4 regions of the Paenibacillus sp. EB106-06-01-XG199 genome follow, and region 2 is predicted to be linked to each of the others. Evidence: predicted binding sites of a transcription regulator. Region 2 holds the regulator's gene; each other region holds the start of a gene.

Region 1 (7,852 bases), on a different contig from region 2:
GCTCTGCCCAGGATTTATTTAGCAGATCATCCTGCAGCGCCCGGACCATTTCCAGATCCGCAGTCAGACTCTCCGCATAGGGAGCCGGTCCGCCGGGCTGCAAGGCGATTTCATGCCCCTGAATAAGCTGGCTGGCCGCTCCGTCCAGCGTAAGCTTCGCCTCGGCAAGAATACTCTGCACCCAAGCCGTGCGGCTCAGAGCTTCCGTGTCCGGCAGCGAGAAATCAGCCGCAGTATCCCTCAGCCACTGTGCCGGCCAGGGATGGCTGCGGGCAAAATCATGCAGCCGCTGGACCAGCGCATGCACCGCATCATCGGTACGCTCGCCGCTGAACCAGTCTGCAAGCTTTACAAAAATGCCATCTTCTCCGTCTTCGGAGACCTCACCGTATTTCTCTTCCAGCAGCTCCTCCAGCAGCTCTTGACGCATCATCTCTGCCTCATGCTCATTCAGAATCCGAAATCCGGGGTCAATGGGGATCTGCTGATAATAACGCCGGATAACTTCCAGGCAAAAGGAGTGCAGGGTCGTGATCGACGCTCTCCCCAACAAAGCAAGCTGGCGGCGCAAGTAGTCATGGCCCGCTGCTCCGCCCTCTTCCGCACCCTCTTGCTCCTCCAGCTTCCGCTCCAGTGCCTCGCGGATCCGCTGCCGCATCTCGGAGGCTGCCGCCTTCGTGAAGGTGGCCACCAGCAGACGGTCCACGCTGAAGCCGTTCTCCTCGTTGCTGATTTTGCGGATGATCCGCTCGACCAGTACGGCTGTTTTGCCGGAGCCTGCCGCTGCCGCAACCAGAATATCATCGCCGCTCTCGGCAATAGCGCGCCATTGATCATCGCTCCACAGGCTGCCTTCCGGCTTGGCCTCTATTTCAGCTCTAATGCTCATGGCTTCTCTCCTCCTTTATGGGACAGCAGATCCCAAATCACGTCTTTGCCCGGCTTGGCAAGATTGTTATAGCCATTGCCCTCCACAGCCTCATCAAACTGGCATACCGGCCGGAAGGAACAGAACGTGCAGGCTGTTTCCTGCTGAATCCGGTAGGGCTGAATCGCCACATCGCCTTCAGTAATCCGCGTCCCGATATCGGAAATATTGCTCCGCACCGAGGACAGCAAATGCCCCCACTGCTCAGGCGTGGCTACAGAGGCGCTGCTGTAAAAGCTGCCGTCGCTCTTCAGCGCTACCGGCACAATTGAGGAATGCCCTTTATCGAGCGTAGTATCCATTAGTGAAACGACCTCACGGTCCGCAGTCAGCAGACCCTTCATTTTGAACCGTTTCAGAAGCTCCTGCTCCGCCTGCTCACGGTTCAACCCGTTTGGCGACGAAAGCAGCGGATCATGCACATGGAAATAAAGGGTTCCTGCCGGAAGCGCAGCCTTGCCCAGCCACTGCTCGGAATAGGTGAGCAGCACATCGAGATAAGTCAGCATCTGCAGCGACAGCCCATAGTACACCTCATGCAGCTTAAGATCCTTCTGGCTTGATTTATAGTCAATAACCCGCAACAGAACTCCATGCTCTCCTTCGGCCATATCAACACGGTCAATCCGGCCCACCACCTCCATTACACAGCCGTTAGGCAATGTAATTCTCAGCGGCGGGAGATCTTTACCCGGGCCAAAATCCAGCTCCAGCCCCACCGGCTCGAAGCTGCCCCGGCGGGCATGCTCGCCGAGGATCACGGAAGCGCGGCCGACAATATTCTTCAGTTTGCGGGAAATGTAGCCGTAGCGTTTGCTGCTCATCAGAATTTCGCCCTGCAGAAGCGGTGACAGCTTGTCTACTGTCTCTCCGGCTTCCCGGCGGCACTCCTCAGCCGTCAAGCTCCCCCAGCCGCGGCCCTGCTCCTGCAGCCGCTTGGCCATATCGCTGAGCGCGGCATGGAAGAGCTGTCCAATGTCCGGCGCCTGCAGCTTATAGAGCTGGCGTTCTTTCAGCCTTAAGCCGTATGAAGCAAAATGGGAGAAGGAGCAGGCAACGAACTTCTCCATACGCGACACGCTGCCGCGCAGTGTTCTGCCTCCGTATAGACGGAGGCTGGTCTCCCGCTTGAGCGGAATGCCGTCATTGCGGTAGAACAGCGAACCCAGCAGCTGCTGCAGCTTCGGACTCCAATGCTCATCCTCCGCGAACCAGTTATAGACATCCCACCACAGTCCGGGGATTTCCACTCCCTGCCGCCACTGGCGCAGCTGCATAATCAGCATGCGCAGACTTTGTCCGGGATGCCCCACAAAGCCCAGATGCAAAGCTTCACCTGCATCGGTTTCGTCAGGAGATACTGCTGCGGGGAACCCGGAAAGGGACCGTTCTTGCAAAGCATCCGGGAACATGCCATGCAGCTGGCGGATGATTTCCGAAGGCAGTAGCGCTTTGCCCTCTTCATCGGCTGTGGCATAGCTGATCCACAGTCTAGTGCTGGCCGTTGTCAGCGCGCCATAGATCAGGAAGCGCTCATCGAGCAGCTTGCGTGAGGATCCCGGAGCCAGCTCCATTCCGCTGTTCTCCAGCAGCAGCCGTTCTCCCTCGGACAGGATGCCATCCTCTTTGAACTGTGCAGGGACAACCCCTTCGTTGAATCCCAGCAGGAAAGCATATTTCACACCTGAAACCCTCGTCCGGTCCATGCTTCCGACCAGCACCTGATCCAGAGCAGGCGGAACCAAACCCATCTTAAGCTCGCTGAGTCCGGTCTCCAGCACCCCGGCAAACAGCTCAAATTCCATTCTCTCTGATCCCATCATTTCCGCGATCTGATCCAGTAAATCGAGCACTGCATCCCATAACTGGCTATGTTCCCGCGCACGTTCCGGCTGTCCCAGTTCAAGCGCCTCTCTGCTCAGCTTCTCCAGCTTCCGGGCGGTATCTGACTCCCGGAGCAGCAGGTACACCGCTGTACATAGCTCCAGCCCGCTGCGGCTTTTCTTGACTCTTTTCTCAAAAGCATACAGCGGACCAGTAATGCACTCCCGGCACCGCTCCATTTTCAGAAGCAGCTCCTCATCCACAATCCGGCTGCCTTCCAGCGAAAGACTGGGGATTCCTTTCCAGGAACGTCCATCGGTCCAGCGGTATCCATGGATGCCGCAGGCCAGCACATAATTCTCCAGCCCGTCCATATCCTCGCGGGTAATACTGCCGTCAAGCGGAAGCAGAAGCTCGGTCTTCACACAGCGGAACACATCCTCATACCGCCAGCGGCGGCGCACCACATCAAGTGCGGACCGTATAAATTCCACCAGCGGATGATGCAGCTCATTCACCTTCTGGTCCAGGAAGAACGGGACGCCATAGTCTTGAAACAACGGAGTAATCAGCTGCTCATAATCTGAAATGTTGCGCATGAATACAGCCATCTCGCCGTACTCCGCCCCTTCATCCCGGGCCAGCCTGATCATTTCACGCAGCGCGCCCTCGACCTCTGTTCTACGGGAGACTGCAGCGCTGATCGTGATGGCTTCCGCAGCCTGCCCGATATCGCCGCTCCAGCGGCTGCGGCGGTGAAATCCGCGCTCCAGGTGAGCTAAGGCCGGACTACCGGCGAATCGCGGAAGCACAGGCGGCGCCAGCAGCTCGTCCCAGACCGCAAGGCCCAGCTCTTCAGCCATCCCGCGCAGCTTGATATACGTAACTGCGGAGGGATGAAACAGCTCCAGTTCATGCGGCTGCAGCCCCGTTGGATAAATCCGGTCAAGCGTAAGGGCCACTGTCACCCCTGATGCATGCTGCATCAGTTCGCGCAGCACCATAAATTCCTGCGGGGTAAAACCATGGAACCCGTCTACCCAGATCTCGGCTTCTCTTATGTAAGAGGAATCCGCAATATGCTCCGCCAGTTCAGCCAGCCGGTCTTCCTGATCTATATACAGCTGTGACATTTCCTGCTCCAACTCGCTGAATACGATATGCAGATCATCCAGCTTGCCGGCCAGAATCGGACTGCTTCCTATGGCCTCACGCATTCTTGCCAGCTGTTCTTCCAGATCGGAAGCGCCCAGGCAGCAGCGTTTCAGCTCAGTATGCAGTGCGCTGAGCCGTTCCACAAAGCCCGGTCTGTCGCTTGAAGCGCCGAACAGCTTCAGCTCTTCCTTGCGCCGGTTGATGATCTTGTATATCAGCATTTTTTTGCCTTCTTCGCTGATGGGCAGACTGGCGCTGCCCCCGGTCTCCTGCTTCACCCGGAATGCAAGCCGCGAGAAGCTCAAGGTCTGGGCCCGGATGCTGCCCTTCACGCTGCCTGCTGCCAGCAGGCCTCTCTCCGCCCCGAACGAGCCCTGCTCCGGAACAAGTACAATGATCGGTGCGCCCAGCGGTTCAGACTCCAGCTTTGAGGATACCGTTTCCCATATTCTTGTTGTCTTGCCGCTGCCCGAGCGGCCTATCAAAAAGTTTACCGTCATTGCAGTAGACTCCTTCCGTGGCCAAATCTATGAATACAACCGGTATCAAATTTCTCAACCCAGTTGATGAATCCGTCCCAACATTATAGCATATCTCTTCCAAACGGAACATACGTTTGCCATTGTTTTCAAGTTTCAGCGGATGGATATCCGCATGTACAGCACAAAGAGACTGCCGCGTTTTTAAGCTGCTTCAGTCTCTTGATCATTCACGGTAATATTCACAACTAAGCATGGTCCAGCTTCGCTTCCCTCCCCTTTCTTCATCTGCAGCGGTTCCAGCCACCGGGCCGCCTCTTCCTCAGAAGAGAACGCCAGAATGATTATCAATGAAAAATGAAAAAAAGAGCCTCTTTACAGAGACTCCCCCAGAGCTGGCCTATGGGCCGGGTTCGTTATTTCTTGCTGCGCACTTCGAAAATGGCAAATTTCAGATAATGACCTTCGTCGACACCGAGAATTTGCGGATGGTCTTTCCCCGCGGCCCGCCATTCAATCAGTCTCAGGACCTTACCGGCATCCTTCGCCGCTTCGGCAATAGTATCCAGGAACAGTTGCGGCTGCATGTGGTAAGAGCAGCTTGCCGTCACCAAATAACCGCCCTCATTGACCAGCTTCATGCCGTGCAGGTTAATATCCTTGTAACCACGGCAGGCACCGGCAACAGCACTTTTGGTTTTGGCAAACGCCGGCGGATCCAGAATGACGACATCCCATGTGCGTCCGCCGCCAGCGGTCATCGGCTTCGCCGTATCGGCCTTGGCCGCCGGCTTGGCTCCCGTCTTAGCCTCCACTGCACCGGTTGCCCGCTCCGTCCGCTCTTCCAGCCCTTTAACCTGATTGCGCAGAAAAGCAAAAGCATCATCCACCACAAATTCCACACGGTCTGTGAATCCGTTCAGTTCCACATTGGCCTTGGCGCTTTCGATCGCGTGGGCGGATACGTCGAGGCAGGTAACCTTTTTGGCTCCGTATTTGCAGGCATGCAGTGTGAAGCTGCCCGTATGCGCGAAGCATTCCAGCACTGTCGCACCGTCCCAATACGGGAAGGTGACCGGCTTGCCGCTTTTGTTCACCGGCAGGGTCTGAACGAGACCTTCATCCGTCTCGAGCTCCTGCAGCGTAATTCCGCTGCGGCCGCCCCAGCCTTTGATCAGCGGAGCGATGGAGGCTCTATTCTCGCGCTGGTCGAAAAAGTAGCCTGTCTTCTGGCCTTCCTCGATATCCACGATTACCTTCAGACCGTTCTCGCTTACAGTAATGTGGCGCGGACATTCCCCGTAGAGCACTCCGGTTCTTTGCTCCAAACCCTCCAGCTCCCGGACAGTAACATCACTGCGCTCATAAATCCCGCGTGGATTCATCACTTGAACCAGTGCCTCGACAATCTCTGCGCGGCGCAGATCCATGCCCAGCGTCAAGAGCTGAACGACAAGAATCTCGCCGAAACGGTCAATAATCAGGCCGGGCAGAAAATCAGCTTCGCCGTACACAAACCGGTACGCGTCTGCTCCCGGCAGAAAACGTTCCCGATGCTGCAGGCAGCTTGAGAACCGCTCCGCGAAAAAGGCCGTATCCATGATGGCCAGCGGACTCTGAGAGAGAATTCTCACCCGGATTTGCGAAGCCGGATTATAATAACCTGCACCCAAAAAACGCCCCTGGTGATTAAGCACATCCACCAATCCGCCTGCCTGCGGTTCTCCGTCCACCGAGGCCACCTCGCTGGCGTAGACCCACGGATGACCCTGCTCCAGTCTTTTCTTGCGGTTTCGTTCCAGAATAACCGATGCCAATGACTTCAACTCCCTGTTCTAGTTAATGATTTCATACATGTCCACTGCAATGCTTTCATATATTGGTGTACAACCCCCGTTCAAAGGAGCCTATCCTTATGATCCGCGACCTGCTGTTCCCTATTATATATGGTCTAGTTATCTTTCTTGCCGGCATGAAGGTTATGGAAGCCGCGCTGTCGCGGCTTGCTGGACCCCTGCTATCCCGAGGCCTGCATAAGGCCACATCTACGCCAGTAAAAGGCCTCATAGCCAGCAGTCTGCTGTCGGCACTGCTGCAGAGCAGTACTGCCGTCACGGTACTGACCATCGGCATGGTCAATGCCGGCCTGCTTACCTATGCCCGGACCCTGGGCATCATTCTCGGCAGCAACATCGGCACCTGCTTAACCACCGAGCTGATTGGACTGCAGATCAGCACGATGGCCACGCCGCTGCTGGCTGCCTCGCTCTGCGTCTGGGCCGCGGCAGTCATGATCGGCGAGCTGCCGCCCTACTCCTGGCAGGCGGCAGAAGCCTGCCGTAAAATCTCCGGGCCGCTTCAGTTCATCAGCCTGGCGGTGGCCGGCTTCGCGCTTGTCCTATGGGGCATCGCCGTCATGCAGTCGATCAGCCCCGCGCTGCAAGCCAGCGGACTGTTCCGCTGGTTCCTTGGCCATGCTGCCACAAGCGCTCTCTGGGGGCTTGCCGCCGGAGCCTGTCTGACCGCAATGCTGCACAGCAGCGCGGCGGTGATCGGGATGGCGATGGGCTTGGCTTCCACCGGCGTGATGCCGCCGGAGCTGGGCATCGCCATCGTGCTTGGCGCAAATGTCGGAACCTGTGTCACCGCCGTAATTGCCGCAATCGGCGGCTCGCCTTCCGGGGTGTTCGTCGCCTGGTCGCATGTGGCGCTTAACGTCGGCGGCGCACTGCTGTTCCTGCCCTTTATAGGGCCGCTGCAGAGCCTCGCCGCCTGGATCGGCGGCGGTCCCGCCGCACAGCTCGCCCATGCCCAGACAATCTTCAATGTGGTCTGCTCGCTTGGGGCATTGCCGTTATGCTACCTGCCGCTATGGTCCAGGCTTGAGCAGCGGCTCCAATCATAAAGCACCTCATGGGATTAGCTTCAGCTATGGCTTCAGGACGTATTCAATCGCTGTATTATTATACTTCAATCAGCCCTGCAGTACTAATGCAATCTCCATTCAGCCTATACAAAAAGATCTGCAGGACCGCCATAACAGCGGTTCTGCAGATCTTGTTCATTTCATCTGGGTTGCAGGCAAACTATTTCACCTTAACGGATACCGTTATGGTTTTATTGTTCAGCTTGCCCTTAATTGATGCTGTTCCTTTGCTTAATGCTGTAATGACGCCGTTAGCATTCACTTTCGCCACGGCTGGCTTGGAGCTTGTCCATACCACGTTTCCAGTAACATTTGCCGTTTTGCCGGTATCGTACTGTGCCGTCACCACTACGCTCTGAGTTGCTCCTGCAGCCAGAGCAAGTCTGTTCTCACTTACAGACAACTTCGTAAGTTTGGGAATAACGGTGATTTTGACAGTGGCGGCAATTCCTTGATAGGAGCCTGTCAGCGTTGTTGATCCTTCAGTAACAGCCTTGACGGATGCCCCTTTCACTGTAGCTACCGCCGGATTGGAGGACT
Region 2 (7,852 bases):
ATGATCCCTTGTTCAGGGGTTATATCCAGCAGCGAAAGAGCATGCAGGAAGATATCCTTGTCCGGTTTTCCTTTGCCAAAGCTGCCTGAGATAACTACATGATCAAAATAGGGGATAAGCTCAGGCACTCCGTCGAGCTTCTCCTGCTGCAGTGACGGGCAACCATTCGTAAGCAGCAGTAGTTTCACCTTACCACGTAGTGCATCAAGCACCTGTAACGTCTCTTCATACATGTACGGCAGGCTACGGCGCTCGGCAGCAAACCTGTCTGCCAGCGTTTCGGCAAGCACCTCATCTTCGACACCGAGGGAGGCCAGACCACGCCGCCACGATTCTTTACGGTATACAGGAGCCAACTGTTGGAGCTTACGGAACTCCGGCTGTTCTCCAGCTGAGAAATTGGACCAAAGTGCTTCATAAGGATTAATCCCGATCATCTTTGTAAAAGGGAACGTCTCATAAGTTTCATAAAGATTCCTGGCTTCCCTGCGAACAGCAACTTCAAGCTCTTTAGGATCAATGGAGTCACCTGCAGCTTCACATGCATTGCGGAAGGCTTCTTCAACACTCCGTTCATCCCAGAGCAATGTATCGTCAAGATCAAATAGTACGGCGGTAATTGGCATTAGATTTCTCCCTCTCCCTACGCTGTTATATCTTCCTACTCGTGTACTACTTCGATGTTATTGGCTTTGCCGAACTCCTCCAGGCGTACACCCATGGCCTCAGTGTTATAGCGGTTAATCAGCTTGGAGAAAATCCACTGTTTGCGCTTGCCCTTATATTTAAGCACGACCACTCCACGGGACAAAGTGATCTTCTCAATATCTCCAGCTTGCAGCCAGCGTTCACGGTTATACTTAATCGTAGACACTCTGTTGCGCTCAACCTTCAGATACGGACGCCGGAAGAATAGAAGTGCCGCCAGCGCAAAGTAAAGAACGACGCCCAGCCAATTGGCAAGGATGCCGCTGCCTCTGGCCTCGTCGATCGAGCCTACCACCCAGAACATAATTCCAAGCAGCATTAGAACAACAGGAAATGCAATGTTGCGGCCCTTAAAGATATCACTATTTTTCGCAGCTGATTTTGACGAAGAAACATAAATGGAATCCTTGCCCTGCTTCTTTCTTTGCTTGTTGATCTGCTGTGTGTTGCGTTGAACCATTCTTTCCCAAGAACGGGCCATGTCAGTTCCCCCTAGTCATCCTGTAATATCTATGAAAAAGACACACTGGACTAATGTTTGAGTCCCTTGTTGCCTTGTTCATGCTCATCATTATCCACGATTTCAATAGTGTCGAGCTGGGCCCGGAAGTTGCTGCGGATGTTGCCCAGATAAATCTCGCGGAGCTTGGCCCGTTCAGCCAATTCCTCTTCACTCAGGCCGCCATTCTTCTGTTTGCGTGCCAGTTCATTGATGCGTGCGACCAATTCGTCAATATTCAATACTTTCCCCTCCCCTATAAATTCATTCTAACTTTGCCATGAGAAAAAGAGCTTGTCAAGGTCTCCCCCCTGAAAGCTCTTTACGTCAGTCTATACTGCTTATGATGAAGTTAATACACAGGCAATGTCAGTATATCTCCAGCCTGAATGTTCCCGTTCTTCAAACCGCTTGTTTTTTTAATTCCTTCTATATATACGACCGTCTTCATACCCGCTGGTTTGTTCTTTAGGGCGATACTCCAGAGCGTGTCTCCGCGTTCAACTACTACCCGCTTTTCCTGCTTCACTAATGATGCTGAACTCGCAAAAACATTACCAACAACTGTAAATCCCGATACAACAAGCATAAAGACCAGCATTAGCTTCACCAGATACTCTTTCCGGCATAGTCCTATGATCTCCGAAAATAAAGCGGCGGCGGATTGTTTCATTTCATTCATATGATTAGAAGCAGATTGTCCTCTAGTTGAATTAACTTCACCGGCCTCTTCGTAGATGCTGCGGTATGTACTGTATTTTAACATTGTCATCGTCCTCCAAACACTTGTTCTTACTTTCGAAAATAATATAACACGAACATGTGTTTTGATCAATAGATTTTTTAGAACAATTGTTCGCTTTTTTCCGTATCCATAAATGTGTCAGTTTTCAGCACCGGCATTGCCTTTTCCCGCCATTTTCAAACCGTTATTGGATACTAATATGGTAAAAGGCTACTATTTCCACTATTAATCTCAGATTGTTAGAACTTATGTTTGTACGAACGGAAGTTCTATGTTATAATTTTCCCAAACATACTATATGGGGTTGATTCCGATGTCAAAGATTTCGAGTCGTCAGCTGGCGATCCTGGAATTTATACGTAACGAAGTCCGTAGCAAGGGTTATCCTCCGTCCGTCCGGGAAATCGGTGAAGCTGTAGGCTTGGCCTCAAGCTCCACAGTGCACGGCCATCTGGACCGGCTTGAGAAGAAAGGCCTTATCCGCCGCGACCCTACGAAACCGCGTGCAATTGAGCTGCTCGGCCAGGAAGATTCCGAGAATGTACATCAATTCGTACAGACGGTTACCCGTATTCCTGTCGTAGGTAAGGTCACCGCCGGGGTGCCGATTACCGCAACGGAGAATATCGAAGATTACTTCCCACTACCTTCCCACTATGTGGGAGATAACAAGGTATTTATGCTCTCCGTTCTCGGTGACAGCATGGTGGAAGCAGGTATTATGAATGGTGACTATGTAATCGTCCGCCAGCAGCAGACTGCTGACAACGGCGATATCGTCGTTGCCATGACCGAAGAAGACGAAGCTACAGTCAAGACATTCTACAAAGAACGTGACCACATTCGTCTACAGCCGGAGAATCCGGCTTATGAACCCCTCCGTCTTAACCGCGTTACGATTTTGGGACGAGTTATCGGTCTCTTCCGCGATATCCATTAATATTTTTGTTCATATTTAAGGGCTGCTTCACTTGAAAAAGTGAAGCAGCCCTTTCCCCTTTTCAAATGGTCATTTTACTCATCACGAACATTTGTTCTGTTTATCCCATATAACAATTCCTTCGAACAGCAACAGCACTCCGCACATATTCTGATAGCAAAGGAGTGCTGAATCTATGCCTAATTATCGGATTATTGTTGATTTGTCGCAGCGCATGCTTTATTTGCTTGACAATAACATCGTTACCAGAGGGTTCCCTGTCGGTATTGGCACCATGCTTACCGTTACACCGGCGGGAGAATACACTATCATTAACAAACAGCCTAAGCCTGGCGGACCCTTCGGTGCATTCTGGATGGGTCTATCCAAACCACATTACGGCATTCATGGAACGAATGACCCTTCCTCCATCGGACATATGGTCTCCCATGGCTGTATCCGCATGTACAATGAGGATGTGCTGGCCCTTGCAGCAATCGTGCCTATTGGAACACGGGTTACAATAAGGGATTAACAGCATGGTGATCAGACAAAAGCAAAAACACCCTAAGGATCACAAAAAAATGATCGAGGGTGTTTTTCATTGTGCTTAATATGGGTCCTTCCTGTCTGCCGATTCATACCGGTCGCGTATTTCACGATTTTTAGCATATATGTACAAATCCAAAGCTATTATTCCTCTCCGGGCAAGTTTAACCAACAGTACGAATGCGTAAATACAAGCTACAACCGATATGAGCCACATCAATACGCTAAACACGCCAATACCATTAAGGAAAAAAATCTCACGATGCATAGACAACTTTCCTCACTCCCCTGTGTTCATAAATATGAAAATACCCCACCGTTTTGGCAGGGTACAGTTATTCCGTCATTATACTGTTGGGTGGAACAAATTGTATATGATCTTTATTTCAGCAGATTTGGCCTAGGCTCTATCGGAAAGGCTGGTTTGTTGTGTTTCGGCAGCCTCATCAGAGGAACCATGTCCGGGACCCAGCAAATTCAGCACAATCACACCAATGACGATTAAGGTTATTCCTATTACGCTGCCTGTATTTATTTTTTCTTTCCAGATCAGTACCGAGATAAGAACTGTAGCTACCGCCCCGATTCCAGACCAAATTGCATAGGCCGTATTTAATGGAATAGTCTTCAGTGATAACGACAAAAAGAAGAACGAGCAAATAAAACTAATCAGCATTACGATTACAGGAATAATTTTGGTGAATCCTTGCGATGCTTTGAGCATCGAAGTTCCTACAAGTTCGCTGGCAATGGATATCGCCAAAAACAGATACGGCACTTACTTCTCCTCCTTTACTCCGTCCATCAATTCTTTGTAAATGCGTTCTTTTAACTCCTGATCTGGCGGTGCCAGTCCAAACTTTTCTGCAAACCAGAGTCCGTCGGTCACCAGTCGGGCAATGGTTGCACGAAGTGGATCCACACCGTCATTTTCAAAATTGTGTTGCCATTCAGCATATTTCTCCTGCATGTTTGTCAACAACCCTGGATTCGTAAATAAAGCTGCTGCCAGCACCGAGTTCATGTCACTGCCTTCTCCAAAACCATAAAAAGTAGATTCAATGTACGCCCTGCTCCATTTACCAGCTTCTCGCTGGTCATGCTCTACACGGCTCTGAACATCTTCCGTAAAGTTTCGGGTCAGCTCATCCACCATACCGGAAACCAGTTGTTCCTTGTTAGGAAAGTGATACAGTAAACCGCCTTTGCTCACGTTGGCCGCTTTGGCCACAGCTTCCAGAGTTAAGTGCTCCACCCCTTGATCACGAACAATGGAGGAAGCCGCTTGCAAAATCATTTTTTTCTTAGAGCTGTTGTTATGTACAGTCACCTTATCACCCCCATTTGAACTGTACCGTCTGGACGGTTTTTTGTCAAACCAATATAAGTATAAATAACCTGACTACTCCGCAAGCAAAAATATATTGTGAATACGCTATCCGCTTGCAATGCCCACAAAATGGGTAATAACTACCATATAGTTTGAAGATCAGCTATTCGTTCCGCTATTGGCCGTTCTCTTTAAGTTTGGTTACGCGCATATGTCTTATCCATACTTATGTAAGGTGAATGAATGGGCTATCCTAGAGTTATACAGGAATTCAACCTTACAGGCGGGAGGAAAAAGATGAAAAAGAACAAACCATTCTATACAATTTGGTGGTTCTGGGTGGTCTTAGTAGCCGCCGGCATCATAGGGTTGGTTACCCTCGGGAACGATGACAAGTCAGATGATCATACTTCTTCGATTACGGCGCTAGCAACACCGATGGTTACTGCCAAGCCAACAACTGAATCAAGTCCATCTCCAGCAACAAAACCAACGACTAAGCCTACAGCAGAACCTACAACTGCCCCACCCCTTTCACCTTCAGCCGAACGAACTGTCAACGCCACTCAAGCAACGTCTGCTGATCAAGTACCTTTATCTGCTGACGAGGTGCTGGCTTTTACTGCCAATCTTACAGGTAAAACTTTTATAAAAGACGTAAACGTCGGGACAGACAATATAACGGTTACTTTTTTTGAGACTTACCAAGCATATAAAGAAGCGAACCCAACCTCCGGCATTACAAAAGAAGATTACATCGATTACTTTTCTACAGGCGACCAAATAAACAAACTGCTCATGGAAGAAACAAGCCGATTATTTGCGCAATTCCCCGGAGCTGCTTCGATTGACATGGTGATTCCCTACGATGGGAAAATCTATTCCGTAGCTCTCACGCAAGGAGAAATCGAGCGATTTTATAACGTGGACTTCAGTACACTGGCTTCCAATGAGATATGGAGAGAGAAAGTAAGCAATCCACACTTCAACAAAAGAGACCGGCAACAATTCGTTGAGCAGTTCATCCAAGTAAATTAATAAGTAGTTTGTGATGTACACCGATTAATTGTATAATCTACTAAATATTAACTAGGAGTGACCGCAATGAGTAAACTCACGCGTTCAGACAAAGCTATCGTTTCCTTTTTACTTGGTTTCGCCTCCGTGTTCATTATTGCATTCTTCGTAATTCGATATATTGTGCAAAATGTTTCATTTGCTCCATAAAATCCATAATCACTTTCGGCACCTGTATGGGAAAAGCTTAAACATAGACATCAATACCCCGTCATTATAAACACTGACGGGGTATTGTTCGTCAAAGGATGGTGAACTATTTTCCAGTTACAGTAGCCGTAAAGACTAAAGGTCCGGAGACAAAAGCAGTAGTTGCCGGAGTCTGATTCTCAATGATCAATTGATAGTTTTGTACACCCAGTGGCGCTGTTTCTACAAACAATTCTTCAAGTGTTATATTATTATCAAAGACATTAGTTACCAGATTATAGTAAATTTCAGTACCAGCCCGCCAAATACGCACAAGAAGTCTAATATTTCCGGCTCCGACTAATCTAACACCAATTAAGGCCCTTAATTCCACCCTATGGTTAAATGACTTGGGATTTGCAGGGTCAATAAACACCGACAACGATGCAATCTGTACGCCTCCACCATTATTAGGAATAGGCAAACTGATACCATTAGTAATAGGAGTTACAACATTATCACTATACGCAATAACCGTTTCTGCCATTTCATCATCTCCTCCCAGTTCTGCTTTATACTATTCTTGGGAGATGTTAATGCGTAGATTAATAACACCCGGCTAAACATCTTTTTTAGTTATTGCGCTAAGTAAAACTGACAGGATCGGAGAAAAATAATGAATAACATATTAATAGTTGAAGATGATATCGCTTTGAGCGATGGTATTGTAAAGAATGAAATCACAGGTATGCAAAATACAGTAGTAGTGATTGGCGGAACACTTAGCTTGATTATTGGTTTAATTGGTGTACTGATTTGCAAATGCGATATTAACTAGTATTTTGACCCGTCGCCAGGAATTTGCCATATTGCAAAGCATTGGTATGACCAATAAACAATTGAAAACAATGCTTATCTATGAAGGGCTGTACTTTGTACTTGGTACCAGAGTATGCTCAAGCTTATTAGGAAGTCTATCCTTACTCTTGATTGCAAAACCCTTTACTGATTTAATGTGGTTTATGAGTTATAAATTCATTATCTGGCCCTTGCTCGGTGTACTGCCTATTCTATTATTACTTGGAATCTGTATTCCACTAGCCAGCTATTCTCTAAGCGGCAGAAAAAGTATTTTGGAACGGCTTCGGACAGCTGAATAAATAGCTAATTTCTCTTACTTTTTTTATCTTAATACAAACAATCTATCATTCACTCTCATAAGCTGTATTAGCTACATGAGAGGATAGGTGAAATATATGAGTATTCAATTTTTAGATATGCGTATTGCCCAAGATAGTACATCTGATACACCAGCGTTAGGGCTAAGTTCATCTTCTTTTCCCTACACGTTTGGAGATATAGGATTACAGACAACAAGTGTTTCCCCTGAAAATGTTGGCTTGGTCCGGGTGACACTAAATGCGTATGCCCGGCTAACGTTATCCGCTTCTTCAAGTTCAACTGTCGTCCCTAATGCTACCTTTACCATACTGCGAAACGGTACTCAGATCTTTTCCACCGTCTACCAAAAGCCAGCTACGCAATTTGAGTCTATCTATGAAATGAGCGGACTGACCGCCGTTGACTACCCTCCTGCTGCAGATGTACTTTCAGGTCAACTCAGATATACCATTTATGTAGTTACTAATTATGGCATTACTTTAGGAGCAAGATGCTTCAGTGGGAGCGCAGTAGCAGGTAATGGGTAATGATCTTTTTAGTTTGTATCCCCGGAGACTACGGGGATTTTTTATTTAGTCACTCTCATCTAACTTGATCCAATCCCAATCATCCTCTGAGGCCCGCAGTTTTATACCTCGGCGCTCCTTGTCTACACTTATAAATCTCATAACAATCCCCCGGTACATTTGCAGCATACTTCTCCTAAGAATAATC
Region 3 (7,852 bases), 180 kb from region 2:
TCGTTTCTCTGGGCAATCGCTGTAGCAGCTCGGGCAGCACTTCGGGGCTACTGTAATCCATCAGCACTATTTTCTCGGCATCCGGATATATCCGTTGATCAAAAGAGTAAGCGTCTGCAGGCAGAAGCAACAGAATACCCCAGTGTTCCTGCTGTTGAACCAGATAGCTGTCTATCACCTGATGATAAGCGGTCATCATCTTTAACGGGGTTACATTTTTTAGCGGATTTTCACGCAAGTACTTCATAATCAATTCAGTATGTCCCAATGAACTTCACTCCAGTTCTTATTTATATTCACGAACTACTTTAAGTCGGGATACAGCTCCGATGCCGAACAGAAAAAGGATAAGACCGGCAGCAAGCATGGTTCCAGAGGCTCCAAAATGGTCGGCTGACGAAGAAAAGACAGCAAGTCCCAAAGGGGGACCTACACTCATTAAGGACCCCAGTACACCGAACATCCGCCCTTGCAGGTCCTCAGGCACCTCGAGTCTCAGGATGATATTAATTAGTAAAGTGCTGAATGAGAAGGTGAAGCCGATTAGCAGAATGAGCGGGATGGCCAGCATCATTGAGGTAATAGCCGACAGCAGGGCGTACAGCGGACCCAGCAGCAGGAGACTGACAGCGACCAGCAGACCACGGTGCCTGATCCTGTTCCCGGCAGTCAATATCAAGCCCGATCCAAGCATGTACCCGAGCGGGATGCAGCTCTCCATCAGACCGAACTGAAACGGACTTGCCTTCCATACCTGCACGGCCATGACTTGTGTCAGCATGAGGCAGGAGAGGAAAAATAGTGTGAGTACGGGAAGCAGTAAGGTAACAGCTCTAGCAAATGGATTACTCCAAATATAACGGAAACCGCTGAAAATATCCTGCTTGAACGTTTTTTTGGGTCCACGTGCGGCTGTAACACCAGTGAATGAGCCTGAGGCTAGCACCAGCAGGAAGGCTAACAGAAAGGTCATCCCATCTACAAAGATCGCCCAAGCGCCACCGAAGGCAGCGACAAAGATTCCGCCGAGCGCGTAACCAACAGTACGGGAGATGTTCTCTGACAAGGTCATCCAGCCTGCTGCCTGCTGGATATGTTCTTTGCCGACAACAGTCAGCAGGGAAGCCTGAAAGGCAGGAGACTGAAATTGTCCGGCAGAGGTTACAATTCCGGTAAGACAAACAATCAGGACGAAGGAGAGATTAGGGCTGGTAAGGGCGTAAGCGATTCCCAGTACAGTGATGCTCTGTACCAGATAGGCACATACAATCAGTGTTCTGCGGTTGACGCGATCGGCGAGGGTGCCCGCTACGCTGCCCAGCAACGAACAGATGACAAGGTTGCTGACAGTCATGATGCTCATCATTTTTGCACTGCCAGTCTCCTGCAGTACCCATAGACTAAGAGCGAGACTGTGAAAGGCATTTCCCAGTATCGTAAGCGTACTGGCTGTGAACAACAGCAGGAAAACTTTGTTTTTACGTAAAACCGGATAGTTCACTTGGGGCATAGGGGCATTCACGATCTCAGCGCTGGTAGAATTCATCAACAAAACCTCCTCGTAATCACTTAACTTAAACGTTTAAGTTATTATAAAGAATTTATTGGAGAACTTCAACCAAAAATTGATTGCTGCCTGTCAGACTGGAATCGTACTGTTCGCGAATAACAGATGTCATTAATTCGTAGGCGGTCAGTGCTCTATCGTTCTGAAACTGAATGACTGTCGTACTGTCCAGCAGGATTTCCGGTACTCCGCAGGTGCAAATGGCTGTAATTGAAGAGGCCAAGGCAGTTTTTTCAACAGCTTTTGCCAAATATTCATTGATGGCGATGATATGCTTATCCCGGTTAAGGGTCAAAAAGCTCACGAGTTCACTTTGTGCCTCTTGGGAATTGTTGACAATATGAACTTGCTCCCGCGGCAATCCCGATCCAGCAAGGATCCACTCCGCTAACGCCTTGTTATGATAACTCTCCATGACCAGACAGGAGGGAGCTGTGGAGGAAGATACAGCGGCCTGCAACGCTTGGGGATAGTTATAATTAACCTGATTAAAAAGACTGTCATCGATGATGCTGTCGAGCAGAATCAGAGGAACGCCTTCCACAAAATTGGCGGATATCCGGTAGAACATCTCATCCATAACGTCCAGCACAAAGACAGCATCCAGCTTGCGTTCACGGATTACATCCATCGCAGGATTAAGGGGATTTAAACGGACAAGCAGAGTATGATAACCGGCTTCTGTTAGCATCGCTTCCAGACTTTCCACCAGCGACATGTAATTTTGGCGTTTCCAATAGGGCAAAGCGGATGTCCGGTTAATCAGAATGCCGACCAGTCCGGTCCGTTGTTTGACCAGGGAACGCGCCGCGAGATTCGGGACATAATTCAGCTCCCGGGCAATTTGCAGTATAATCTGCCGGGTCGGGTCAGGGATTGTCTGGTTCTTCACATTATTCAGCACATAGCTGACCGTAGCTACTGAAACGTTCGCCTGACGGGCAATATCCTTCATGGTCGCTTTTTTCATCGGGCATTCTCCTTAACAAGGCTTAGAAGAAAAGCCTATCATTCAGCCACGGGACAAGTCAACTGAATGAAAAACTAAAAATATTTACTTGGAGACAAGAAGAGGCTGCTCCCCGTTATTCAGCGACGGGGGAGCAGCCTGTGTGCTGTACAATTTTACAGCTTAAGTTTCATTTTTGGTGACACCATTCAAACTGGGAACATAATCTTCAGCCTTATTGGTGTTTAACATCTGGGGTTCTTCAGTAAGATGTGCATGGTTTTGCTGGTTGTTTTTCTTATCTGCTTTATTATTTGCACGGTCGTGTTTGGGATCGGCACTATTTTTGGGCATGATTTCACCTCCATCTGCTAACAGATAGTATGAGAAACTGGTTTGCATTTTATCCCAGCCATCTGAAATCGGGGGTGCGTAGCCTCTCTGGAGTGTGTACCGGATCATTTACAAAGAGCGAAGGCTTAGAGTAAGCTGACAATAAAATAACTAACCCAGCAAAGAAGGTGACGGTCATCGCTGTAAGCCCTGTTCCTATTGAAGTGGTTCCTTATAATCCCGCTTGGAAGGCCGAATTCAGCAGAATCAAAAAGCGGATGCTTGAGATCCTTGGAGATCTTGTCATTGCTGTCGAGCATGTGGGCAGCACCTCAATTGAAGGTTTGGCGGCCAAACCGATTATAGACCTGGATCTTGTGATGGAGAGCTATGAGGCACTGCCTGGTATTGTCGAGAGGTTCCGGGAATTTGGTTATGTGCATCTTGGAAATCTTGGGATTGAGGGCAGAGAGGTATTTGAGTGCGAGAAGGATGACGGTTTGATGCAATATCATCTTTATGTATGTCCCAAGGACGGTAAAGGTTATCTGGAGCATATTGCTTTCCGGGACTATCTGCGGAGTCATCCTGCTGCGGTTCGGGCGTATGAGGAAGTAAAGCTGGCCCTGGCAGAACAATACCGCAATGACAGAGAAGCCTATACGGAGGGCAAGACAGCTTTTGTACATTCCATCCTAAACAAAGCCATGCAGTGAGCGGAAAAAAAAGTATGAATAGAGCGGCAACCGGACCTGAATAACAGGCCAGCCGGCTGCCGCTCTGCCAGTTGTTTCATTGCTTCCTGCGGATTGTAGTCCGTTCCTGCTTTCCAGAGAGTAGAGTACATCGCCTCTTGTCTCGCTTGCGAGTTATGCATCAGCTGAAGGTTATGTTGCTGCATGGCTGGCAGCGTATAGTGGTTGGTGGATACGATAAGCTGGGGAAGGCTCGCCGCTCTGGCATCATAAACCTTAATTTCTTTATGTGCCCCAGCTACTTCGATCAATGCCATTGAACCGTGCCTGTCGGAAACCAGAAAGTTCCTGTAATCGGAGATCGGCATGCTGCGCAGCAGGGTAACAGCTTCTCTGGTTGTAGTGCAGTCATCGAGCAGGGCCCGAACCACTCCCGGGAACACAAAACCCTCACCTGTCATTTCTGGCCGGATTCTGCCGGAGGTCATGGTCACGCTGAGACCTTCGTCATTCATGCCGTCATACCGGCCGAAGAGCTGAAGTGAAAATCCGATATGGGCGGGCTTGCCCGTCACACGGGTGGTGCTCAGGCTACAGTTGAATTTTCTTGTATTCATGGCATTTGGATGGTAAATTATAGATATAAGTTTGGGATTGAAATTCAGCTAATAATTGCATGAAATGCGTACATTAAACAATCCGCCAGTCCGTATCTTGGCGGGTTGATTTTTTTAAAAAAGCAAGGCTGGTTTGACTATGTTCTGCTGTGAACAAAACGTTTTATGGTCCAAAAAGGTACCGTAAGGATACCTTTATTTGTTGAAATGCTTAAAGAATCCGAAGGATGATCAATTTCACAAAGGCCGGTAAAAGTTTCACCGCTCACAAGATGAACACGCTGCTTCATACTTTGCTCCAAGGCCGACTGTATTTCTATTTTTCTCATTCGTTTCACTTCCTTTTGAAACTGTGGCATTATGATCTCTACTTATCATTAAACAGGATTAGAAGAATTTAACAGACCTATTGGTTACAATATTGTATTATTATTATATACATTAGTTTGAAACCGGGTTATTCTTAAAGAAACTGTTTACAGTGAATCTAGACCCAAGCACCCTCCAGTTAGGACGGATAGGTTGATTTTCTCAGAAAAATGGAGTTGGAGAGGTGAATGGCTGTGGATACAAGGAATGTTATCAAAGGGATTTATCATGAAATCCTTGAACGGATCGAATTGCTGCTATTGAACTCAAGTCTTGAGTATGTGGAGCACTCTTCTGAAGTAATAGAGGGGGGCATGTATGCTTGGGGACAAGCTGACGTATTGAAAGATGCGTACCGGATGGCTTTGATTGAAGAATATTTGATTCTGGTTACCCAAATGCGGTTGGAGCTTGAAGAGAAAGACAGCAAAGCTCTCGCCAGTTTTGACCATAGCTGCAATATTGTATTGACTTATTTAAAGCAGGAAACGTTTGTGTACGAGAGTACGAAAGAAGATGTATTGAAGACGATTGAAAAAGAATTGGCTATTCAGTACTTCGTTATGAATCTGCCGGTGGAGAACATGAAATAATTGTCCCCATAACCTGGTCGTCGCGGTGAATCGGGCATACCTTTCTTGGTGTAATATTCAATCTAATAACGTTTAGCTCTCAGTCCGCCAGTGTTCAACTGGCGGATTTTTCCGTTGCTTTAATTTCTCTAAGATGGTTATAATACAAACAAGTGTTCTTATTTATAGGGACTGAGGAGGTCAGACAACATGAAGAAATTTGACAGCATATTCGACTGCAGCCGGGTGATGACTCCGGAGCACAAGCGCCGGATCATCCAGGATGAAGAAAGACAGCGCCTGCGAAGCAAACCCGTGCTCGATGCTCAGGAATGGGAGCTGATAGATCAAGTGCTTGCTTATTCCAAGCGTTACAACGAACAGATCACGATCACGCTGTTCGATCCAGAGAAAGATCATAAGATCAGGGGCGTTGTCATGTCAGTGGACCTGCAAATGCGACAGGTCAAATTACAGATTGAGTTTGAATATGATTGGATTATGATTGACGATGTTATTCAAGCGACTACATAAATAAGGGTCCCAATCCTGGGACCCTTTCTTTAAAATTTATATGTTCATGTCATAAAAAATTGCGTTCTGCTTGTTACTTCAATGTTGCATATGGTTTGAATTCGTCCGGTATAGCCGTTACCCCTACTATAGCCTCGACAGCTTTCCAGGCCGCTTCAAAACTTGTTCCGCTGTAGCTTGTTCTATCCCGCGCAGGGCCAGACAATGACATGTCAAACACTATAAATTCTCCAGACTCTTCAATGAGTCTGAAGCTTACGGCGCGGTCTTTTGATTGCATACGAATCTCCTTCAATTAGACAACCTCCTTAATCTTTTCTGCACTAGTATAAAGTCTACACAGCAGTATACCGCATCACCCTAATTGCATCAATTAACTAATACGCTGCAAGGAGCAACATTGACGGGAAGGTATTGAAACACTACAATTAGCACGAGTAGCCGTTGGAATAATTTAGGATTTCATTTTCTTTCATCGGATAAATAAGAAACCCATTAGGCGGGCTAACAGGAGGTGAAGTAAACAATGAAAAGCTCGGTTAACCTGTTTAAAGTTTCGCTTGTGATGATCATTGTCTACTTGCTGGTTAGTTTTGTCGCAGGTCTAATCGGGATGAATTTCAACAAATTATAATGAGTCTGTTCTGCAGATAGGAGGAAGTCAATGAAAGGCGAACATTTAAAATATTTAGGCGGCGGTATAATTGTTCTTGGATTGATTGCTTCGATTCCTGTCGCCATGAATATGGGTACATTATCTGCCGGTATCTATCTGTTCATCTGGTCCTGCCTGATTGGCGTGTTTTTTATCGGTTTCGGGGAGCTGCTGTATTCGGTGCAACGAATTGAGCTTAAGATCGCCGGGGAACGTCCTCACTATGATCCATTGACAGGTCAATATGTTGACAAGACGGTAAGAAAGTAATAGGTTTTAAAACAACCCTGCCGGTGAATTCCGTCAGGGTTGTTCAGCATTTCCCCTTAACTCTCACGGAGAACGGCGCGATACTCGCTCGGCGGCATGCCAGTGTATTTGCGGAACTGCTTAGAGAAGTAGAGGGCGTCGTTGAATCCGACGGATGAGGCCACCTGATCGATGGTGAGTGTTCCCCCCAATAGTTCCCTGGCTTTGTCCATCCGCATCTTCAGCAGATACTGCTTGGGAGACAAACCGGTCTTTTGTTTGAATGCCTTGGACAGATGCACCCGGTGATAGCCCAACGTCGCCGCCATGTGGTCGATGCTGATCTGCTGGTGGAACTGCAGCGAGATCCAACGGATCGCCTGGTCGATCTGGCGGTCAATGACCTCAGGCATTTCTTTGGGACGGGCTGGAAGGACACTGAGGTTGGCCAGACCAAACTGGTGGAGCAGCAGCCGGGTCCAGCCGGAGGCCTCCAGGCTTTCCAGGCGGGGATAAGGGGATTGCTGGAAGGCCAAGCGAATATGTTCGTACAGGCTGTGCAGCTCACGGGTATTCCCCGAATGCAGCAGCGGACGTTCCTTGGTAATCCCGGCATCGGAGAGCAGTGCCGCAACAGCTTCACCCTGTAAGGCTACCCATACGTAGTGCCAAGGGCTGTCCTTGTCTGCCTGGTAACTGAATAGGGACCCCGGATAAATAACAAACGTGTCTCCGGTCCGGCAGTGCAGCGAGACATTCCCGCTTTGAAAGAAGCCCTCACCATCCAGCACGGTATGGATCAAAAAATAATCATGCACTGAGGGGCCGATCTTGTGACCGGGTACGGGTCTGCCTTCACCACTGAATAATACGGCCATGTCTTGCTCTTCTGGTACGAGATTAAAGCTGGCAGTGAAGTACGAATGTTCGAGATTCATTGATGGGCCTCCCATACATAAATGACTGAGTCATATTGATATTGCAATTAATCTCAGGCTACTACATCACGATTCCAAATGCAACAAAGATCCATATCTCACTTGTATTTCTCCATACTCATTTCCGGCGTTCTAATTTATAGTGAATATAGCAAGAAAACAGCGGATAATGACTGCCATTACTGCAATCATCTGCCCTATTCACCACTGCATAAACTCCTTATTTGCTTAAGGCAGGCATTCTTACCGCAACCAACAGGAGGCGTATTGTTCATGTCCAAAATTACATTTATCGGTGCAGGAAGCACTGTTTTCGCCAAAAACGTTCTGGGTGACTGCATAGCGACAGCGGCGCTGCAGGGTTTCGAGCTTGC
Region 4 (7,852 bases), on a different contig from region 2:
GGATCGGTATTGGCAAACGGCTATCAAAATTAGTACGGAGTTGCGACTGAATTTAGTAGTAATAGATTATTATACTTCGCTGCATGCTTCTGCTCATCGAGGTTAATTCAATACAAAGCATCCTTATAAACGCCGTATGGAAGGCCGAATCATATCTTTCGATATTTTTCAACAGCAGACAATTCACCTTGGAAGGCTTTTTGCAACCCGGCAATATACAAATTAACATGTTCAGGAACTTCGCTGCTAACTCCTGTCATTTCATGTCCTGTTAATTCCCAGTACATTTGTCGGAACATTTGATTATGCCCTCGTTCATCATTCCGGAAAGTTTATCATTTCGCTCCCCTTGGGCTGAATTCCTCATTTGTGTTGTTGAACTAACGTTTCACGTTAGCTTAGATTGTTTTTTTAAAAGATTAACTGACAATCCTTATGCTCCCATACATCAAATAAGTTTCCATCTAGGTCCTCAAAAACAAAAAACTTGCCGTAAATGCCTTCATTGCTAATAGGTCTAGTCGTAACCTCCTCAGATGTTAGTTTCATGTGTAATGATTCAATGTCATCTGTAAAAAATGTTACAACCCACCGTGACCGTCCGTTTACTTCAAAAACTGCTCTTGTATCATTATCAGATTCAATTAAATCAATTATTGGACGGTTATCCCTAAATAAACTTATATAATTCCCTCTATCGTTTCTGATGTTAAAACCAAAGTGTCTGACAAACCACTCTGCAGATTTTTTTGCATTTTTAACCGGAATTACATTGTAGGCGATTCCTAAGATTCTCCCATTTACCATACTATTCAGCCCCTGTCATAAATTTATCTCTAAAATTATTTCAAGGTGGCTACCATATTATCCTGCCCGCTAGCTTAAAGAAGCTTTTTCATGGAGAGACATAGTGATTGTTGCGCAGTGCGAAAACACTGGCGGTAGACTCATATAGCGAAGAAAGGGATGAATGAAATGACCCAAAACACATGGGGATTACAATTCGTGAAAATCGATACTGAAGAAAATGAATTTAAAACATTACTGGCTTTGAACAATGGTTCCGAAGCCAAGGCTCGGAAAGGTATTTAACCAGATCAAAGCGGAGCTTGCAGAGAACCAGGGAGAGCCTGATTGAGTAGTTGATTTGCTTGATGAAGATGATAGCATTGTGGATGATTTTGCGATTACCTCCGACCAAGCTAAAAACAATAGCGTCATTGCTCCGACATTCAGTTATTGCGTAGAACGAGAGTACCGGAGAGTAGACGCATTTAGCGAATCAATATAATCAAGTTGTCCTGTTTTTCAAGAATGAATAAATCACATAACTAGCTGTACAGGCAATGAGGTACGAAACGTAGGTAAAGCCTATGTTCCAGTCATTTTGATAAACAACTTTCCCTGTAAAAACAAGAGCGCTTTCAAGGACAGTTTTTACGAATGTTACTACAGGGATAACAATCCAGGCTCTTCCAACTTTATTTGTCAAGTGTAGCGTGAAGACAGAAAACACTGCGAAAATCCCGAAATTGTAAGGAATAAAGGATATAGTGCTGTAATCTTTAGGTGTAACGTACCACCAATTCATATGGAATCCAACATCATTGAAGAGGAAGGCGAGTAGTGCACCAATTATGCTAGCTTGTATTACAAAAGGCTGATTCCTTTTAAGCAAATGTAGCCCAAACAACCAAGGAAGAATGAATCCCAAAAGTATATTTAATAACACCAAAATCACCTCAGATTAATTATTGCCACAAGTTGCAGTGTATAGGCATAATTTAGCTTTTTTAAGCAAAGAGGAGACTAGGGTAGGGGAGGAAGCCCAATGACACAAAGGGACTGGCAAAAGGAAGTTGCGACAAACGGGCCATTTGATGGATTATGGCGGCATCGTTGAGGGATACTCACCAGAGTCTGTTAAAATTGCCGGAGCTTACTTCGTTAGGGAACGATTTGAATTTAGAGCATACATAAAATAACCCGCCGGGCCGGCGGGATTTTCTTTTTTGCCATCACCTTTTTTGAAGGCATCAACTATTTGACGAAGTTGGCAACATATTAGTATGGAACTCCTGATATCAATCTGGATAGAGCCATTCTGAATATATCGTGGTCGAATACTTGGTATTGTCGATTTTGATCAAGCAGCCAATTCGCAAAACCTGCGGCTGTTCGATAGTTAGCGAAATCTTCAGAATTAACCCCATATTCAGCTAATTTAATCATTATTGCGTATTCCTCATCAGATAATTGAATGCCTAGTTGAGAAAGTTGTCTCTGACGGATTCTTCGTGCAGAATCATCTTGTATTACCCGGTGTTTATTGGACACTTGTCCTTCATGAGGCCGATAGTACATTAAATTGTGAGGGAGATTTGCGAATTTCACGCTTGAGGAAAGCCTGTTCCACAATTCGTAATCCTCTGCATGAGGGTAATTATAATCATAACGAATCCCGAGTTGATCTATAGAACTTCGGCGCATCATAACAGAAGGATGTAGAATGCAACTGTAAAATAAAAGCCAGACCTTAATTTCTTCGTGATGCATAGGATTTAACTTGACGGGCCCGAGGTAGTTCGTTGTATATCCTGTTCCGCAAATATCTATGGTGGGATTAGTGTCCATAAAATAAGCCTGCACTTCCAAGCGATTTAGTGCGGCAATGTCATCACTGTCCATACGGGCGATGTACTCACCTTGGGCCAGATCGAGTCCTTGATTCAGCGAAGTGACAATCCCCATATTTTCACTATGAAATATCTTTTTTACTCTAGTGTCCATTATTTCATGTATAATTCCCGCTGATCCATCTGTCGATCCGTCATCGATTATTATCAATTCTAGGTCGTTTAGCGTTTGCAATAAGATTGTGGTAACTGCTTCTTGTAAATACATAGCGCTATTGTAGACAGGCATAATTACAGATATCCTTGGCACCCAGCATTCCTCCTAGTTTCGGTGTGTCTTATCATCACGTTATGATGAAACAAACTAATAAGCGACAGGAGGAAAGAAAAAAGGGCTTAAGGTCAGTGTGTCTTTGCTTATATGATAAACTCCGTAAATACTGGACTTCGCAACATTCCTGATTTGGTCCAGTTCCTCATTCTAACTTTTGCCCGCAGTCGCGGTTCCAGATGAATAAACTCTTTGTCTTCGCCTTTCACAAGCTGCTGGGCTACTCCACGAAATGCTTGCTTGTGAAGCGGGGATGCTCCGAACTCAATAATCCCCGCCGGGCGCAGTTTACCGGACGTGCCGGACGGGACCGCAGCAAGCCAGCCAAACTCCTGTTTGCGGTAGCCAGTGATATAAACCTCTGCATAGGTCCAGTTAATGACCTTCTGCCATGCGTGGGATCGGCGTCCAGCCTCATAGGTGCTGTTCTTTCGCTTGCCCACCACACCCTCCATACCTCGTGCCTTGATCTCCTTAAACAGAGCCTCGCCAGCACCGTTTATATGCGGCACAACGCCGTAACTCCCAGAGGGGAGGGATAAGCTTGTTAGTATCTCCTTGCGGTGCAGCAGCGGTAGTCCGCGCAGATCCTTACCTTTGTATTGCAGGATATCAAAGATAGCGTAATAAGCCGGAAGCGTGGCCGTGAGTTGCTGAATCTTGTCTGCCCGCCGTGACTGAAATCGACTCATGACGGACTCAAAATCAGATACGCCGGTTGCCGGATCTATGCAGGCGACTTCACCGTCTAAGATTATATCGTCATCAAACGGAAGCTGCAGTTCCGGGTACTGCCGGGTGCAGTCGTTATCATGTCTAGTGTATAGCCGTACTTTGTCGCCTTGTTGGGAATAGATCAGCCGATGCCCGTCTATCTTTGGTTCGAATATATATTCACTGTGGCTAAAAGGACCAGCAGCAGTTTGTAATAACATAGGGGAAATAAACATAAAAAACCTCCTCTATCCAATTATAGCGCTTGGCTATAAGGGAAAGAGGAGGTAAGTGATGGTAAGGATTATTCTGATGCTGTATATTCACTTACTTCATAGGTAAGTATTTTATCAAATACGACATAATCTTTACGCTTTTTGAAGGGGCCTTTGTTGTTGGTATGTTTATCAATTGCATACATCCCAGGGCCTCTACCTGCATCACGGGCATCATACCAGGTTAAGAATGCATCTACTTCAGCGATCGGGAGATCGTATTCCTTTTCTACTCCATTTGTCATCGTAATCACCAGTATAGCTCGATCACCTGGTTGTTCTGGTGTCGGAGTTGGCGCTGGCGTAGTACTAGAATTGTTTACACATCTAGTGATGGCTATTCCTATCTTAATTATAGTTCAATTTTCGTTGACTTGGATAAATGTACTGAAAAAACAAGAGCAAAGAGACTAAAGGCGATCTATAACTCTGCGTACTCCACGTAATTTGGTCCTGTTACCTATTCTGGAGTATCGATTGAGTTTCAAAAGCCCGTCAATCTAAAACTTGTCGGCGGGCTTTTTTTGTGGATAAAAGAACGTGTGTTCGCATAAAATAAGCTCATGGAGGCGATAGTTATGGGCGTGAACACTGGCGAAAAGATGCTCACGAATGAAGAGAGGGAAATGGTTCGGGACTTAATATTGCTCCCTTACATAGATACGATGGTCAGCAAGAGCATGAAAGAAATTCAACACTCGGGTAACATCCTTAGCCGATCATACCTATTGGCTGGCCGCTATGTTCAGAAGCGAGTTGTGCAGGATGTCTACCGACTGAGGCAAGAACTTAAACGCCGGAACATCAAAGTGATCGAGGATACCCAGGATGATTTCATTACATATAGTATGATCTACTTTCGCGGCTATCAAGAGCGTTTTGGCATGACTCGTGACGTAATGCGTACTGAGATCAGCTTAAGGCTCACTCGATACACAGCTGATCTCGGCGATGTCTTAAAAGAGCAGATGATATGAGCAAAAAGCCCCTACTGGCCGTAATGGCCAGCAGGGGTTTATTTATTGACCGAAAGGTGGCGTAATATCGGATTCAATTATAGAAGAAAACAGTATGATACAAAATGCCACCTCATTACAGAGAGATTAATGATATGCCACCTTTTTTGCCACCTTTAAGTATTTTTGAGGGTGGTATTTCTCATGATATTCAATTAAATCGCGTAGGTATGGGGTTCATAAAACAAAAATCGAGGCTCCCTTTCGGGAGCCTCTTTCATGGGAGAGGAGAAACCGGACGAAGAGCTTATGGGGAAACGTAAGCCTGCTCCGCGGTTGTCTACGACATTTTGTGATGTCGATAGTTACATGATGTCCCGGTTGCTCCAGTCTTATACCTGTGTACGTTAAAAAAATCTGCCGGCCTCATGTGACAACGGTAGACAATCTTTTTATTTCAATAGACAATTGTGGTACTATAGGCTTGGACTTGTGCCTCAATCGGCATAATAAATAGAGACATAGAGCAGGTGGATAATCGGTGAGAGTTGTATCGGGAAGTGCAAAGGGGAGGCCCCTGAAGAGTGTTCCGGGCAGCGGAACGCGGCCTACAACCGACAAGGTAAAAGAAGCGTTGTTCAGTATGATCGGTCCTTATTTCGAGGGTGGAGCAGCGCTTGATTTGTTTGCAGGTACTGGCGGTCTAGGTATTGAAGCCTTGAGCAGAGGGATGGACAGTGCGGTATTTGTGGATATGGAGCAGAAAAGCATCGACACAGTGCGTGCCAATCTGAAGGCGGCTAAGCTGGAAGCGCAAGCTGAGGTTTACCGCAATGATGCCGGCAGAGCCCTTAGCGCGCTGGAGAAGCGGGGACGTTCGTTTGATCTTGTGTTCCTGGACCCGCCGTACAGGCTGAAGTATGGGGATGAGCTGATGATGGCGATGGTGCAAAAAGGTCTGCTCAGATCAGACGCGGTCATCGTGCTGGAGCATGAATCAAGCTATGCCTATCCGGAGGATATTCCGGGGTTCTATAGAACCAGACAGGCCGTATACGGCGAGACGACAATTTCAATTTATCAGTATGAATCCGCTCTGCGTGAAGAGGCTGTGAGTGGTAAGGAGGGGAATGATGAGTCTGCAAATTAGAAAAGAACGTGTTGCCATTTATCCCGGGAGCTTTGATCCGGTTACGATGGGACATATGGATATTATCCGGCGTGCAGCCAAACAATTCGACAGACTGATTGTTACCGTGCTTAACAACCTAAGTAAGAATCCGATGTTTTCGGTAGAAGAGCGTACGGAGCTGCTGCGGCAGGCCACTGCGGATATTCCGAATGTGGAGGTTGACAGTTTCCGCGATCTGCTGGTAAATTATCTTCGCCAAAAGGATGCTCAGGTCATTGTCCGCGGCATCCGCACGGTTACCGACTTTGAATATGAATTGCAGAATGCATCCATTAATCATAATTTGGACCCTGAAGCGGAAACGATCTTTATGATGACCAATCCGAAATATTCCTACCTTAGCTCAAGTGTGGTCAAGGAAATCGCCCACTTTGGCGGGAATGTGTCGGATTTTGTGACCCCTGAGGTAGAACAGGCAATGAAGCTTAAATTCAGCCGTTTAGACGGCGGAGCCAAGTAACAGCAGATACAGCGGCAGACAGAGCGATGATCATCATCAGCAGCAGCGATTGCAGGCCAAGCAGCTGGGGGACAACGCTCCATACGTTCAATGCTCCCAGTGTTGCGGTCGATTCGGCAACCTCGGGAACCGCCACTGCCGGCAGTACGGTTTCACGGAGATTCATCAGCGGGTTCCATAATAATAGGGTAAAAGCAAAGGCAAATACTCCATGCAGCAAGCGGACGGCGGCATAAGGCAGGAAAGAGATTTTCGCCCTTTTTAGCAAGGTAAGTGCTTGGAGCTGGCCGCAAATTCCGCTCCAGCCGAGAGCGGCTGATAGCAGGGCCAGGCCTGTGATCCCCATGGAACTAAAGTCGTGAGGTGCTGTCAGTTCTGAGGTCAGAGCATTTGCTCCGAGATGAATCTCCAGAAAACTTGCCGCCAAAGCAGGAGGCAGCTGCGGTATTAGAGAAATAGCAATATTTATGACAACAGCAAACATAATCATGTACCCGCCGATGACCATCAGGTTCTGAACGGCAGTTGAGACGGATTCCCCGAGCAGCCTGCCAAATCCGCGGCCATCTCTTGCCCGGGCTTCTGATACAGCCTGATGAATCCGTCTGGGCAATGAAGCCGTTTTGCGCTGTGATGGAACTACCGTCGGAGCTTCGGTTTTCGGCTGACCTGTGAGCAGGGTCGCGGTTACGCCTGCGGCAAGTCCCGAAATCCAGTGGATGGCCAGCAGGGTATATCCGGCGGCAGGACTGTGCAGAAAAGCAACGCCGACTACAATGAGCAGTGTAACCGGACTGGCGAAGTGGGCGATGGAAGCCAGGCGTCCGGCCTCCTTGTCCGTAATGCTGCCCTGCTTATGCAGCAATTGCACACCGCCTGCTCCAGCCGGGAAACCGGCGGTCATTCCGAGTGCGAGTGTCCAGCCTCCGGACCCCGGAAGGCGGAAAATCCTGGTCATCACCGGCTCCAGCAGTACTCCGAGTCCATGCACGAATCCCGTGGCTGTGAGCATTTCTGATAACATCAGAAAGGGTAGAAGCGCCGGGAAGACAAGTGTCCACCAGAGCTTCAGACCCTGAAGGGAAGCCTGGAAGGAGGACTCCGGCGATAAGATAATCGCAATGGCGAGCACAATGGCAACGGCCCCGGACAGAAAGGGAACCGAGGCTGAAGTGAACCGGCGTATTTTAAAGTTATTCATTATGAGCATCACCTCTTCATAACTTAGGACATGGGCTGAGACTGTTATCAATTTATGCAGGGCAGACAACCATCATGCCACAGCGGA

Evidence for each region. The regulator LexA, encoded in region 2, represses DNA repair genes until DNA is damaged. The targets are predictions, from matches to a motif close to CGAACATATGTTCG.
Region 1: a site for LexA is predicted at 4,513-4,526, ahead of addB (helicase-exonuclease AddAB subunit AddB). Genes of this name have one in related genera too.
Region 3: a site for LexA is predicted at 5,269-5,282, ahead of AC3WT9_RS03295 (YolD-like family protein). Genes of this name have one in related genera too.
Region 4: a site for LexA is predicted at 4,492-4,505, ahead of AC3WT9_RS07150 (YhjD family protein). Genes of this name have one in related genera too.

The regions. Positions count from the first base shown of each region.
Region 1 is NZ_JBYTDQ010000003.1:878,183-886,034, forward strand. Features, by position in the region: gene AC3WT9_RS14735 (UvrD-helicase domain-containing protein) at 1-889, opposite strand, end outside; gene addB (helicase-exonuclease AddAB subunit AddB) at 886-4,407, opposite strand; gene AC3WT9_RS14745 (class I SAM-dependent rRNA methyltransferase) at 4,803-6,203, opposite strand; gene AC3WT9_RS14750 (Na/Pi cotransporter family protein) at 6,302-7,291, shown strand; gene AC3WT9_RS14755 (Ig-like domain-containing protein) at 7,473-7,852, opposite strand, start outside.
Region 2 is NZ_JBYTDQ010000001.1:461,989-469,840, reverse strand. Features, by position in the region: gene AC3WT9_RS02430 (HAD family hydrolase) at 1-626, opposite strand, end outside; gene AC3WT9_RS02425 (hypothetical protein) at 662-1,189, opposite strand; gene AC3WT9_RS02420 (DUF896 domain-containing protein) at 1,240-1,449, opposite strand; gene AC3WT9_RS02415 (LysM peptidoglycan-binding domain-containing protein) at 1,560-1,973, opposite strand; gene lexA (transcriptional repressor LexA) at 2,266-2,892, shown strand; gene AC3WT9_RS02405 (L,D-transpeptidase) at 3,068-3,406, shown strand; gene AC3WT9_RS02400 (DMT family transporter) at 3,821-4,198, opposite strand; gene AC3WT9_RS02395 (TetR/AcrR family transcriptional regulator) at 4,199-4,750, opposite strand; gene AC3WT9_RS02390 (hypothetical protein) at 5,048-5,788, shown strand; gene AC3WT9_RS02385 (hypothetical protein) at 6,084-6,503, opposite strand; partial or broken gene AC3WT9_RS02380 (FtsX-like permease family protein) at 6,693-7,116, shown strand; gene AC3WT9_RS02375 (hypothetical protein) at 7,213-7,665, shown strand.
Region 3 is NZ_JBYTDQ010000001.1:640,810-648,661, forward strand. Features, by position in the region: gene AC3WT9_RS03255 (GNAT family N-acetyltransferase) at 1-268, opposite strand, end outside; gene AC3WT9_RS03260 (MFS transporter) at 287-1,546, opposite strand; gene AC3WT9_RS03265 (LacI family DNA-binding transcriptional regulator) at 1,602-2,537, opposite strand; gene AC3WT9_RS03270 (hypothetical protein) at 2,700-2,870, opposite strand; gene AC3WT9_RS03275 (GrpB family protein) at 3,038-3,565, shown strand; gene AC3WT9_RS03280 (C45 family autoproteolytic acyltransferase/hydrolase) at 3,508-4,161, opposite strand; gene AC3WT9_RS03285 (hypothetical protein) at 4,299-4,490, opposite strand; gene AC3WT9_RS03290 (hypothetical protein) at 4,725-5,123, shown strand; gene AC3WT9_RS03295 (YolD-like family protein) at 5,313-5,636, shown strand; gene AC3WT9_RS03300 (hypothetical protein) at 5,710-5,931, opposite strand; gene AC3WT9_RS03305 (hypothetical protein) at 6,301-6,561, shown strand; gene AC3WT9_RS03310 (AraC family transcriptional regulator) at 6,618-7,478, opposite strand; gene AC3WT9_RS03315 (alpha-glucosidase/alpha-galactosidase) at 7,752-7,852, shown strand, end outside.
Region 4 is NZ_JBYTDQ010000002.1:287,878-295,729, reverse strand. Features, by position in the region: gene AC3WT9_RS07175 (hypothetical protein) at 150-299, opposite strand; gene AC3WT9_RS07170 (VOC family protein) at 412-807, opposite strand; gene AC3WT9_RS07165 (glycosyltransferase family 2 protein) at 2,065-2,946, opposite strand; gene AC3WT9_RS07160 (ATP-dependent DNA ligase) at 3,054-3,917, opposite strand; gene AC3WT9_RS07155 (galactose oxidase) at 3,986-4,201, opposite strand; gene AC3WT9_RS07150 (YhjD family protein) at 4,535-4,933, shown strand; gene AC3WT9_RS07145 (hypothetical protein) at 5,192-5,323, shown strand; gene rsmD (16S rRNA (guanine(966)-N(2))-methyltransferase RsmD) at 5,454-6,062, shown strand; gene coaD (pantetheine-phosphate adenylyltransferase) at 6,046-6,564, shown strand; gene AC3WT9_RS07130 (nucleoside recognition domain-containing protein) at 6,536-7,765, opposite strand.